DNA from 3 places in the Mesorhizobium sp. C120A genome. Region 2 is predicted to be linked to each of the others. Evidence: predicted binding sites of a transcription regulator. Region 2 holds the regulator's gene; each other region holds the start of a gene.
What was found. The regulator PhoB, encoded in region 2, activates phosphate uptake and scavenging genes when phosphate is short. The targets are predictions, from matches to a motif close to TGTCATNNANCTGTCAT.

Region 1 (4,220 bases), 320 kb from region 2:
ACCGGATCGAGCGTCACCTTGTAAAGCTCGATGTCGTCGCGATCCATCAGCCGCACGGTCAGCTGCTCTGTCGCCCCTGAAATGTCCACCAGGCCAAAGAACTGCAGGCCGGCCGAGGGTGGCAGGTTCTGGCCCTGTTCGGTGGTCGGCGCCTTGATGAATTTCAGCTCCGGGCCGAAGGTCATGTCGAAATCATTGGGACCGAAGGTACCGGCGTGGATCGGGCCCGAGACGAATTCCCAGAAAGGATTGAAATCCTGGAACCGCGCCTTGTCGGGGTTGTAATAGTGCGCCGCCGTGTAGTGGACATCGGCGGTCAACCAGACCGTGTTGGTGATGCCGGCAGTCTTGATGTAGCGCAACAGGTCGGCGATCTCGAGCTCGCGGCCTTTGGGCAGGCCATTGTCGCCATTGCTGATGGCTTCCGCGCCGACCTTCTTGGCGCCGTCGTCCCAGACGACGAGGCCGAGCGGCATGTCGGCGGCAATGATCTTCCAGGTCGCCCTGGAATTCGTCAGCTCGCGCTTCAGCCATTTCGTCTGCTGTTCGCCCAGCATGCGTGACTGCGGCGTCATGTCCTCCTGCATGTCGGGGCCGTTCGGGCCGCGATAGGAGCGCATGTCGAGGAAGAACACGTCGAGCAGCGGCCCATGCGCGATCTTGCGGTAGACGCGGCCGGGCTCGGACGGCTCGTAGCGGATCGTCGTCATCTCATGGAAGGCGCGCGCCGCACGCGCCGCGAGCACATGGACGGATTTTTCGGTGTAGCGGCTGTCGGCGCCGAGATTCTTCGAATCCGACCAGTTGTTCAGCACCTCGTGATCGTCCCACTGGTAGAAGGTCGGGCAGATGGCGCTCAAGGCCAGAACGTTTTTGTCCATCATGTTGTATTTCCACTGGTCGCGGTACTCATCCAGCGTCTCGGCCACCTTGCGCTTGCCGTCGATCAGGACGACGTTTTTCCACTTGCCGCCGCCAGGCAGGTCTACCTCGTCCTTCATGGCGCCATCGGCATAGATGGTGTCGCCGGAATGCAGGAAGAAATCCGGCGTGTGCCTGGCGATGGTGGCGTAGGTTTTCATGCCGGTCTCATCGATTCCCCAGCCCTGGCCGGCCGTGTCGCCCGACCAGGCGAATTTTATGTCGCGCTTCGAGGCGGGTGCTGTGCGGAAACGGCCGACGATCGGTTCGGAAACGGCGTTGATATCCGACAGGTCGGCGGCAGTCATCCGGTAGAAGATATCCTGGTCGGAGGCGAGGTCGGTGAGCAGGCGCTTGACCGTGAAGTCGCTGGCCGGCGAGGTATCGAGCGGCGCCAGCCGCGTCGCATTGGCGAAGTTTTCCGTCGACGACACTTCGAACATGACGCGCGAAGGCCGGTCGGTGCGCGTCCACACCATGCCGCTCGAGGCATCGACATCGCCGGACTGGACGCCATGGGTGAAGGCCGGGCGCTGGCTGGCGCGCGAATAATAGGGCAAAGCGAGCCCCGATGCGCCGAGCAGACCGGCGGCGCTGGCAGAGGTGACGAAAGCGCGGCGGGTCAACGAGATCTTGTTCATGGCTGTCTCCTGATGGCTTCGAACGGTGCCAGCAAGCTCCAGCTTCAATGCTTCAGCCACATCTCGGGAAGATGAAACTTTGATAACAATCGACAGGTGATCTCCGCCCTTGAGGGGGGAGATGTCGCCGAAGGCGACAGAAGGGGGTCGCCTCGCTTGGAGCGCCGACCTCCTATGCGCAAGAGGCTGAGTCCGGTCGCACGGACCCCTCTGGCCGCTTCGCGGCCATCTCCCCCCTGAGGGGGGAGATTAGTACCGCGCCTTACGCCGCTTGCGGCTCCGGATCGAAAGCCGGCCTGCTCGTATTGATCAGCAGCGACAGACACGCAGCCACGATCGCCGTCAAGCCGGCGATCAGGAAGGCCAGTTCGTAATTGCCCTGCAATTCGCGCATGGTGCCGCCGAAGGCAGCGGCGGTGGCGGCCCCCACCTGGTGGCCGGCGACGATCCAGCCGAACACGATCGGGCCGCTGCGGTCGCCGAAGGCCTCGTTGGCGAGCCTGAGCGTCGGCGGCACGGTGGCGATCCAGTCCAGACCGTAGAGCACGGCGAAGATGATCAGGCTGGTCGCCGAGAAGCCGGAATAGGGCAGATAGATCAGCGCCAGGCCGCGAATGCCGTAGTAGACGCCGAGCAGCTTGCGCGGGTCGAAACGGTCGGTGAGCCAACCCGACAAAGTCGTGCCGATCAGGTCGAAAATGCCCATCAGCGACAACAGGCCCGCGGCCTGCACCTCGGGGATGCCCATGTCGCCGCAGAAGGAGATCAGATGCGTGCCGACCAGCCCGTTGGTGGTGAAACCGCAGATGAAGAACGTGGCGAACAGATACCAGAAGACGCGGGTGCCGGCAGCGCGGCGCAGCGTGTTGAGCGTATGCGCCAGGAAATTGCCTTGCGATGCCGGCGACACCGGCGGCACGTCATCCGCCCCGGCGCCATAGCGCACCATGCCGATCGAAGCGGGACGCTCCGGAACCAACAGCCAGACCAGCGGCAGAAGACAGGCAGTGGCGATCGAGACGGCGGTAGCGACGGGCTGCCAGCCGCCCGACTGGGCGAGCGATGCCAGCAGCGGCAGGAACACCAAGAGGCCGGTGGCGCTGGAGGCCGACATCAGCCCCATCACCAAGCCGCGATTGGTCTTGAACCAGCGGTTGACGATGGTGGCGCCGAGCACGGTGGCGACCGCGCCGGAGCCGATACCTGAAAACACGCCCCAGGTGAGGAACAGATGCCATGGCTCGGTCATCAGCAGGCTGAGCGCGGTCGAGCCCGACATGATCACAAGCGAGGCAAGCAGCGTGCGGCGCAAGCCGATACGCTCCATCAATGCGGCGGCAAACGGCCCGGTCAGGCCGTAAAGGAAGATGCCGATCGCGGCGGCAATCGAAACCGTATCGCGCCCCCAGCCGAAGCTTTTATCCAACGGCAGCATCATCACCGAGGGTGCGGAACGAAGCCCGGCCGCGATCAACAAGCAGAGGAAGATGACGCCAACCACGACGAAAGCGTAGCGCTGGCCAAAGGGACGAGATTGAGCTATCATGTTACTGACCGGTACGTTGCAGGGTGAGGACATGTATACGTACCGATCGGTAACACGTCAATCGAGTCATACCATGCCAACGGACAAAAATATTGAACTGACCATCAAGGACGGTCATGCAGCCGCACCGCCCAAGGCTGCCAAGAAAATCCTCGACGTGGCGTACGACCTGTTCTACCGCCGCGGCATCCGGGCGATCGGCGTCGACGAGATCGTCAAGCGCGCCGGCGTCACCAAGCCCAGCCTCTACCGCAGCTTTCCCTCCAAGGACGAGCTCGCCGCTTCCTATCTCAGGCAATATGACCGTGAGTATTGGGAGCGTTTCGACGAAGCCGTGGCTGCCCATCCCGGCGACCCGCGGGCACAGCTCAGGGCTTTCCTGACTCGCGTCGGCAAGCGCACGCAAAGGCCGGACTATCGCGGCTGCGGCATGACCAACGCGGCGGTGGAATATCCCGAACATGGCCATCCGGCGCGCGTCGTCAGCGAGGCCAACAAGCAGGAGTTGCGCCACCGCCTGCGCGCGATGGCCGCAGCGATGGGCGCTAAAGACCCTGAGACGCTCGGCGACGGCCTGCTGCTGTTGATCGAAGGCGCCTATATCAGTGGCCAGCTCTTCGGCCTCGGCGGCCCGGCGGCAGCGGTCGCCCGCAACGCCGACCTGCTGATCGAGGCGAGCTTGAAGAAATAGACCTCTTGCGATCCATTCCAACCGCAAGCAATATCGCCGTCATGTCAGCGATCAAAACAGAATCGCAGGTAACGACTTGAACATTGCTCAGACGATTTTGGACGATCTCAAAAAAATGTTCGGGATCAATTACATGAAGCGGGGCGACCTGGCGTTGATCTCGCACGAGGAAAAGAGGGATATTGCCACGGTCTTCGACCTGAACGAGCACAGGGTCAAGGAGGCCGTTCTGCGCAGAGTGCTTTTTCTGTTTTTGGTCGCATCGGTTGCGATGTATGTTGGGATGTATTTCGACGGCAAGGCACACGGCATTACCCAAACGGCGCGCATTCTGATCGCGTCGATAAGCGCAGTCGCTTTGGTATTTTTATACCTGGATGTTTTTGTTCCCGTCGTCCTGCTTGCCGCCTGCGCGTCACTC
Region 2 (4,220 bases):
TCGCGCGCGTCTTTCCACACCGACACCGTCTGCGTGCCGAGCGCGATGCGGTTCAGGGCGGCATGGTCGCCGTCCTGGCCCGAGACCGGAACCGTTCCGGCAAGGCCCTGCGCCGTCAGCGCGGCGACAACGCCGCCGGCGGTGCCGTCATTGGCCGCAACCACGGCATCGACCTTGTTGTCATTGGCGGTCAGGAACTGTTCCATGTTCTTCTGGGCGTTGGCCGGCAGCCAGCCATCGGTATAGGCCTCGCCGACATTCTTGATCTTGCCCGAGTCGATGGCTTCCTTGAGCACTTCCATCGAGCCCGAGAACAGGAAATCGGCATTCGGATCCGAGCCCGAGCCCTTGATGAAGACATAGTTGCCTTCGGGCTTCGCCTTGAACACTTCGCGGGCCTGCATGCGGCCGACTTCCTTGTTGTCGAAGGTCAGGTAGAAGACGTCCTTGTTCTCGATCAGGCGATCATAGCCGACGACCGGAATGCCTTCGTCCAGCGCCTTCTGCACCGCCGGGCCGATGGCCGAGGCGTCCTGCGCCAGGATGATCAGCGAGTTGGCGCCCTGCGAGATCAGGCTTTCGACGTCGGTCAGCTGCTTGCCGGGATTGGACTGCGCGTCGGCCGAAATGTACTTGTCGCCGGCGGCTTCGATCGCCGTTTTCATCGCCGCCTCGTCGGTCTTCCAGCGCTCTTCCTGGAAGTTCGACCACGACACGCCGATGACCTTGTCCTTCGCCTGCGCGACCGACATCAGCGCCAGCGACATGGCGACACCCGCCAGCATGGCGGCTGCAAATCTGTTCATTATAACCCTCCCTGCGCCGCCCACGGCGCGACAAAACCGGCCCGAAGGCCTGCACAAAGAGGCTCCATTTTTTCGAGCCTCGAAAAAATACTGGTTCAATGATAAGGCACTGTCAACATCGATTATGATGGATTCTGATGGCGTTGCCGAATTTTTTCGAGCTCCGCAATAAACAATGACAGGGCTGCCGGCGTCTGCCAATATTTGGCTGGTGCCGTCGAACGCCTTCACTATCATGAGGCGCGAGGAGGCCGGGAGGAAAACAAATGTCGGTTGGGATCCGCCACGACGATCTGCGCCGTCGCAACCGTGCGATGGTGATTTCGGCCGTGCGCCGGGCCGGCCAGCCGTCGCGGACCGAGATTGCGGCGACCACCGGCCTCAGCCATTCGACGATATCGGCAATCTCGTCTGATCTAATTCAAGAAGGCATCCTGATTGAAGGCAAGCCTGGCGAGACCGGCTCGCTGAAACGCGGCCGGCCGCAGGTCGGCCTTGGCCTCAACCCGGAAGCGGCGGCGGTCATGACCGTGGTGCTGTCGCTGAACTTCCTCTCCGTCACCGTCATCGACTATGCCGGCCAGGTGGTCGCGGAAGAACAGCGCCGGCTCGACACGCTGACCATGCCGCGCGACGAGCTGATCGGCGAATGCGTAGCAATCGTCGGGCGGCGTCTCGCGGACCCGGACCTCGATGTCCAGAGCATCGCCCGCATTGCCATGGGCATCCAGGGCATCACCGATTCGCAGGCGCGGGCCATGCTGTGGTCGCCAATCACGCCACTGACCGACATTGCCTTCGCCGACATGTTGGAAGCGGAATTCGGCATTCCTGCCACCATGGAGAACGACTGCAATATGATGGCGGTGGCCCTGCAATGGCGCCAGCCCGAGCGCTACCGCGACAATTTCATCGCGATCCTCTTGTCGCACGGCATCGGCATGGGGCTGGTGCTGAAAGGCGAACTGTTCACCGGCACCCATTCCTCGGGCGGCGAGTTCGGCCACATGATCCACCGTCCGGGCGGCGCGCTCTGCCGCTGCGGGCGGCGCGGCTGCGTCGAGGCCTATGCCGGAAACTACGCCATCTGGCGCAGCGCCAAAATGATGAGCGAAGATGCCGAGCCGGTCGATATCGGCGACGCTGATATGCGCGCACTCGCCGCGCGCGCCCGCGAAACCGATGGCCCGGAGCGCGAAGCCTATCGCAAGGCCGGTGAGGCGCTCGGCTTCGGCCTCGGCAGCCTGTTTGCACTGATCGATCCGGCACCCGTCGCCATGGTCGGCGTCAGCGCCGCCGCCTTCGACTTGATCGAACCGGCATTGCGCGAAGCGATCGCCCAGACCGCCGGCGGCCAGCACTCGAAATCGATCTCCTTCGACACCGAGCCCAACGAGCTGCCGCTGATCCGCGAAGGCTGTGCCATGCGCGCGCTCGGCTTCGTCGATCAGGAGATTTTCGCGCCGGGCATTCAGGCCAAATCCGGCAAGCATGTCGCCTGAATGGCCGGCAACGGCGCGACGCGCAGCATCCTAGTCTTCCCTGATCGCGTAGCCGGCGCCGCGAATGGTACGGATGACATCCGGCATGCGGCCGTTGTTGACCGCTTTGCGTAAGCGCCCGACATGGACGTCGACGGTTCGCTCGTCGATATAGATCGTCTCGCCCCAGACATTGTCGAGCAGTTGGCTGCGCGAGAACACGCGGCCGGGATGGCGCATCATGAATTCGAGCAGCCGGAACTCGGTCGGTCCGAGCCTGATCTCGCTCTTCTTGCGGTAGACACGGTGCGACTCGCGGTCGAGCACGATGTCGCCGACCTTGAGCACGCTGGACAGCACTTCCGGCTTGGCCCGGCGCAGCAGCGCCTTCACGCGCGCCATGAACTCCGGCGTCGAGAATGGCTTGACCAGATAGTCGTCGGCACCGGTGGACAGGCCGCGCACGCGATCGCTTTCCTCACCGCGCGCGGTCAGCATGATGATCGGCAGCCGCTCGGTTTCGGGCCGCACTCTAAGCCGCCGGCAGAGCTCGATGCCGGAAACAGCGGGCACCATCCAGTCGAGCACCAGGAGATCGGGCACGTTTTCCTGCAGGCGGATCTCGGCCTCGTCGCCGCGTGTCACCACCTCGACCTGATAGCCTTCGGATTCGAGGTTGTAGCGGAGGAGCACGCCCAGCGGCTCCTCGTCCTCCACGACCATGATGCGTGGCGCGATCATAGGCAGTTCACCCTCATCAGGCCGGCGTGGCCATCGCCGTCTCGTCCTGCTTCGGACGATTGGCGGGCAATTGCTGGCCGGTCAGCACATAATACGCATTTTCGGCGATGTTGGTGACATGATCGCCGATGCGCTCAAGATTCTTGGCGCAGAACAAGAGATGCGTGCAGGCGGTGATGTTGCGAGGGTCTTCCATCATGTAGGTCAAGAGCTCACGAAACACGGACGTGTATTTGACGTCGATGCGCTCGTCGTCATTCCTGAGTTTTGCAAGCGCTGCCGCATCGGTGGCGGCATATTCCTCGACGACGCCTTGCACCTGGATCAGCACCAGTTGCGCCATGGCATCGATGGAGTGCGAGAGGTCGCGCGGCGTGACGCTCAAGCCCACGGTGCCGACGCGTTTGGCGATGTTCTTGGCGAGGTCGCCGATGCGCTCGAGGTCGCCCGCCATGCGGATCGAGCCGACCACGGCGCGCAGATCGTTGGCCATCGGCTGGCGCTTGGCGATCAGCGTGATGGCGCGGTCGTCCAGTTCGCGCTGGCGCGCATCCATGATGGCGTCGTCGGAAACGACACGCTGTGCCAGCGCATTGTCCGAATTGAGCAGCGCCCTGGTCGAGCCGCTGACCATCGAGCCTGCCAGATCGCCCATGTCGCGGATCAGCTTGCTGATCTGCCCGAGCTCTTCATCGAAGGAGGCGACGGTATGTTCACCCATGATCTTGGTCCTCGTGCCTAAAAATTCACCCGCCGGACGGCTCAGCCGAAGCGGCCGGTAATGTAGTCCTGGGTGCGCTTGTCGTCGGGGTTGGTGAACATCTTGTCGGTGACGCCCTCCTCGACGAGATAGCCGAGATGGAACATCGCCGTGCGCTGCGAGACGCGCGCCGCCTGCTGCATCGAGTGGGTGACGATGACGATCGTGTAGTTCTGGCGCAGTTCGTCGATCAGCTCCTCGACACGGGCGGTGGCGATCGGATCGAGCGCCGAGCAGGGCTCGTCCATCAGGATCACCTCCGGCGACACGGCGATGGCGCGCGCGATGCACAGGCGCTGCTGCTGGCCGCCGGACAGGCCGGTGCCGGGCTCCTGCAGGCGGTCCTTGACCTCGTTCCAGATCGCAGCCTTCTTCAGGCTCTGCTCGACGATCTGGTCCATGTCGGACTTGCGCTTGGCCAGCCCATGGATG
Region 3 (4,220 bases), 840 kb from region 2:
ATCTTTACAAGCCGGTGGAGGAGAGCAAGGCTGCGCCTGATCGACCAAAGACCGGCGAAGCGAAGGCGGACGCCGAACCGAAGGAATGAAGCGGCCGCGGCTCGGAAGGAGCTTGCGGGTCGGACACTCGACACCTGGCGTATCGCCTACGTCGCTGATTGGCCGGAACGTCCCTAGCTTCGTCATCCTAGGGTCTTCGCGACGGAGATTCGCTCCTGCTTCGCCCTAGGATGACGAAGTTGAGAGGCCGACCTCGAAGACTTGCGATAGGAGAGACAAAACATGTCGAAACTGCTCGTCAAAGCCGACAAGGGCCATGGCCGCGTCGCCCATGTCACGCCCAAAAGCGCCGGATGGACCTATGTCGGCTTCGACCTGCACCGGCTGAAGCCGGGCGAGACCGCATCCGGCAAGACGCAGGATCGCGAAGTCTGCCTGGTGTTCGTCACCGGCAAGGGCACGGCAAAGGCCGGCGGCCAGGAACTCGGCCTGCTCGGCGAGCGCATGTCGCCCTTCGAGGGCAAGCCGTGGTCGGTCTATATTCCGGAGGGTTCGGACTGGTCGGTCACCGCCGACACCGATCTCGAACTCGCGGTCTGCTCGGCGCCGGGCCTGGGCGGCGGCTTGCCCGTTCGCGTCATCGCACCCGACGACCTCGGCCAGGAGACTCGGGGCAAAGGCACCAACACGCGCTACGTCACCAACATATTGCCCGAGGGTAAGCCCGCCGACTCACTGCTGGTGGTCGAGGTCATCACGCCCGGCGGCCATACATCGAGCTACCCGCCGCACAAGCACGACCAGGACAATCTGCCGGCCGAATCCTATCTTGAGGAAACCTACTACCACCGCCTCAACCCGCCGCAGGGCTTTGCCTTCCAGCGCGTCTACACCGACGCCGACAACACCGGCGCCCGCGAGCTGGACGAAGCCATGGCGATCGAGGACGGCGACGTCGTGTTGGTGCCCAAGGGCTATCACCCCTGCGCCGCCTGCCACGGCTACGACCTCTATTACCTCAACGTCATGGCCGGGCCGACGCGGACGTGGAAGTTCCACAACGCGCCCGAGCACGAGTGGCTGACGAAGGCCTGATCGGCCTTCGCTTGCGCCGGAAGCGGTTGGTCCAGCAGCAAAAAATCGTCGGCTAACGATCCATGGGGTCGATTTGCCTTCGAAAACCCGCATAAGCTTCGTCAATCCGTCATGGAAATCACCTATGGCAGCGGGCTGACGAGGATTTTTTTCGATGCGCTACGCCATCTATTTCACCCCAAGGCAGGACGAGCCGTTGGCGCGGATCGCCGCCAACTGGCTGGGCCGCGACCCCTTTGGCGCCGCCACCAGGCCGGTCGAGGCGGTGGGCGAGCTGTCGGCGGCCGAAGTCGCCTTTCACACCGCATCGGCGCGGCGCTACGGTTTTCATGCGACGCTGAAAGCGCCCTTCCGGTTGGCCGCCAACGAAACCGAAAGCTCGTTGCGCGCGGCGCTGGACGCCTTTGCCGAAGCAACGCCGACGGTCACCATCCCGCGCCTGGTCGTCAGCCAGATCGATGGTTTCTTCGCTTTGGTGCCGGAAGGCCCGCTGCCGCCGCTCAACCGTTTCGCCGATGATGTCGTGCTTAGCTTCGACCGTTTTCGCGCGCCGCTCACCGAAGCGGAAATCGAACGGCGCAGCCCGGATTCGCTGAAGCCGGCCGAGTTCCGCAATCTCTGTCAGTGGGGCTACCCCTACGTGTTCGAGACCTTTCGCTTCCACATGACACTGTCCGGCCGGGCCGGGCCGCAGGAAAGCCAACGTCTGCGCGCGGCAATTGACAGCCTGTTCGCCGATGTGCTGCAGCAGCCGGTGCTGGTGGATGCGCTGACGCTGTTCGTCGAAACCGAACCGGGCGCTCCGTTCATGGTGCTTTCGCATCATGCGCTCGGCCGCCGCGCTGCCCGAAAAACCGCCTGACCGCAATTCGTCCGAGTAAGCAAGGACTGCCTGAATGACTGCCGAAACTGTTCTCCACAACGCCCGCATCGTGCTTGCCGATGAGATCGTCGAAGGGTCGCTCGTGCTGCGCGACGGTTTTATTTCCGGCGTCGACGCCGGCACCGGCCACACCGGCGGGAACATGGCCGGCGAGGACATGGGCGGCGACTACATCATTCCCGGTCTGGTCGAGCTGCACACCGACCATCTCGAAGGCCACTATGCGCCGCGCCCGAAAGTGCGCTGGAACCCGATTGCCGCCGTGCTCGCCCATGACGCGCAGGTAGCGACCGCCGGGATCACCACCGTGCTCGACGCGCTGCGCGTCGGCATGGACGAGGACGCCGATCTTACCTCCGACGACATCCGCAAGCTGGCCGACGCGATCGAGGACAGCGTCGCGAAAGACCGGTTGCGGGCCGACCATTTCCTGCATCTGCGCTGTGAGGTCTCGGCGCCGGATTGCTTGCGGGCTTTCGCCAATTTCGATGGCGACGAGCGGGTCAAGCTGGCCTCGCTGATGGACCATGCGCCGGGACAGCGTCAGTTCGTCAATCTCGAGACCTACGCCTATTACTATCAGCGCAAGCTGAAGTTGACCGATCGCGACTTCCAATTGTTCTGCGAAAAGCGGATGTCGGAATCAGCGAAGAATTCGGGACCGAACCGGGTGGCGATATCAGCCGCCTGCAACGAGCGGGGCATTGTGCTGGCGAGCCATGACGACGCCACATCAGGCCATGTCGACGAGGCGATCGAACAAGGCGTGCGCGTCGCGGAATTCCCGACCACGCTGGAAGCCGCCAAGGCCTCGAAGGATGCCGGGCTCGGCGTACTGATGGGCGCGCCCAACGTCATGCGCGGCTCCTCGCATTCGGGCAATGTCTCGGCCCGCACGCTGGCCGGCGACGGCCTGCTCGACATATTGTCGTCCGACTACATTCCCTTCAGCCTGATCCAGTCGGCCTTCTTCCTCGGCGACGTCGTCGAGGGCATCTCCTTGCCGCAGGCGGTCGCGATGGTGTCGAAGAACCCGGCCGAGGCCATCGGCCTCAACGACCGCGGCGTCATCGAACAGGGCCGCCGCGCCGATCTGGTGCGTGTGCGCGTCGACGACCATGTGCCGGTCGTGCGCACTGTCTGGCGCCAAGGGCGCCGGGTCGCCTGATGGTCTCGGCGTCGATCGACCGCGAACTCAGCAGCGAGGCCTTTCCGCTCCGCAACGGCGTGTTTGTCGCCGTCGTCGGCCCGAGCGGCGCCGGCAAGGATACGGTAATCGGCTATGCCCGCACCTTGTTTGCCGACGAGACGAGGCTGGAGTTCGTCCGCCGGGTCATCACCAGGCCGAGCGACGCCGCAAGCGAGGATCACGACACGCTGGCCGACGCAGCCTTTGCCGAAGCCGAGGCCGACGGCGCCTTCGCCATTTCCTGGGAGGCGCACGGGCTGCGCTACGGCATTCCGGCCGATGTCGACTGGTCCATCGCCAATGGCCATGTCGCGGTCGCCAATGTCTCGCGCGCAGTCATCCCGGTGCTGCGGGAGCGCTATGCCAATCTGGCTGTCGTCGAGATCACCGCCTCGCCGGAAATCCTCGCCGAGCGTCTCGCCCAGCGCGGCCGCGAATCGCGCGGCGAAGTGCTGGCTCGGCTCGCCCGCAGCGCCAATATCGCTTTGTCCGGCTCCGGCGTCACCTCGATCGACAATGGCGGCCGGCGCGAAGCCGCCGGAGAACGCTTCGTCGAGGTGCTGCGCAAGGCGATGGCCTTCTCGGATATATCCGGCGTGATGTAGCGCTACTCCGCCGCGACAGTCTTCCGGCTGGCATCGAGCATCAGCCGCCTTGCGCGGAACACGCCCCATTGCTGGTCGACCAGCACGCCGATCAGGATCACGCCGCCCATCACCGCGAAGTTGAGCGAGGACGGGATGCCGAGCAGATTGACCAGGTTCTGCAACTCCTGCAGCAGCACGGTGCCCAGGATGACGCCGACCAGCGAGCCTTCGCCGCCGCGCAGCGAGAAGCCGCCGAGAACTGCGGCGGCAATGGCGTAGAGTTCGTAGAACTGGCCGTGGCTGGCCGGCGAGATCGAGCGCGTGTACATGGCGAAATAGATCGCCGACAGCGCCGTCAGAACGCCGCAGATGACATAGGCGGCCATCACGACGCGGCCGGTGCGGATGCCCGAATATTTAGCCGCCTCTTCGTTCTTGCCGATGGCATAGAGGTAGCGTCCGAACA

Region 1: the regulator PhoB is predicted to act here: its motif matches at 1,634-1,650, upstream of NL532_RS05060 (alkaline phosphatase D family protein).
Region 3: the regulator PhoB is predicted to act here: its motif matches at 1,192-1,208, upstream of NL532_RS02345 (DUF1045 domain-containing protein).

Annotation. Positions count from the first base shown of each region.
Region 1 is NZ_CP100476.1:1,018,350-1,022,569, reverse strand. It holds gene NL532_RS05060 (alkaline phosphatase D family protein) at 1-1,562, opposite strand, end outside; gene NL532_RS05055 (MFS transporter) at 1,825-3,108, opposite strand; gene NL532_RS05050 (TetR/AcrR family transcriptional regulator) at 3,182-3,799, shown strand; gene NL532_RS05045 (hypothetical protein) at 3,876-4,220, shown strand, end outside.
Region 2 is NZ_CP100476.1:1,336,300-1,340,519, reverse strand. It holds gene xylF (D-xylose ABC transporter substrate-binding protein) at 1-806, opposite strand, end outside; gene NL532_RS06615 (ROK family protein) at 1,073-2,308, shown strand; gene phoB (phosphate regulon transcriptional regulator PhoB) at 2,339-3,028, opposite strand; gene phoU (phosphate signaling complex protein PhoU) at 3,045-3,749, opposite strand; gene pstB (phosphate ABC transporter ATP-binding protein PstB) at 3,791-4,220, opposite strand, start outside.
Region 3 is NZ_CP100476.1:491,580-495,799, reverse strand. It holds gene NL532_RS02355 (hypothetical protein) at 1-89, shown strand, start outside; gene iolB (5-deoxy-glucuronate isomerase) at 283-1,095, shown strand; gene NL532_RS02345 (DUF1045 domain-containing protein) at 1,250-1,957, shown strand; gene NL532_RS02340 (alpha-D-ribose 1-methylphosphonate 5-triphosphate diphosphatase) at 1,992-3,146, shown strand; gene phnN (phosphonate metabolism protein/1,5-bisphosphokinase (PRPP-forming) PhnN) at 3,143-3,772, shown strand; gene NL532_RS02330 (ABC transporter permease) at 3,775-4,220, opposite strand, start outside.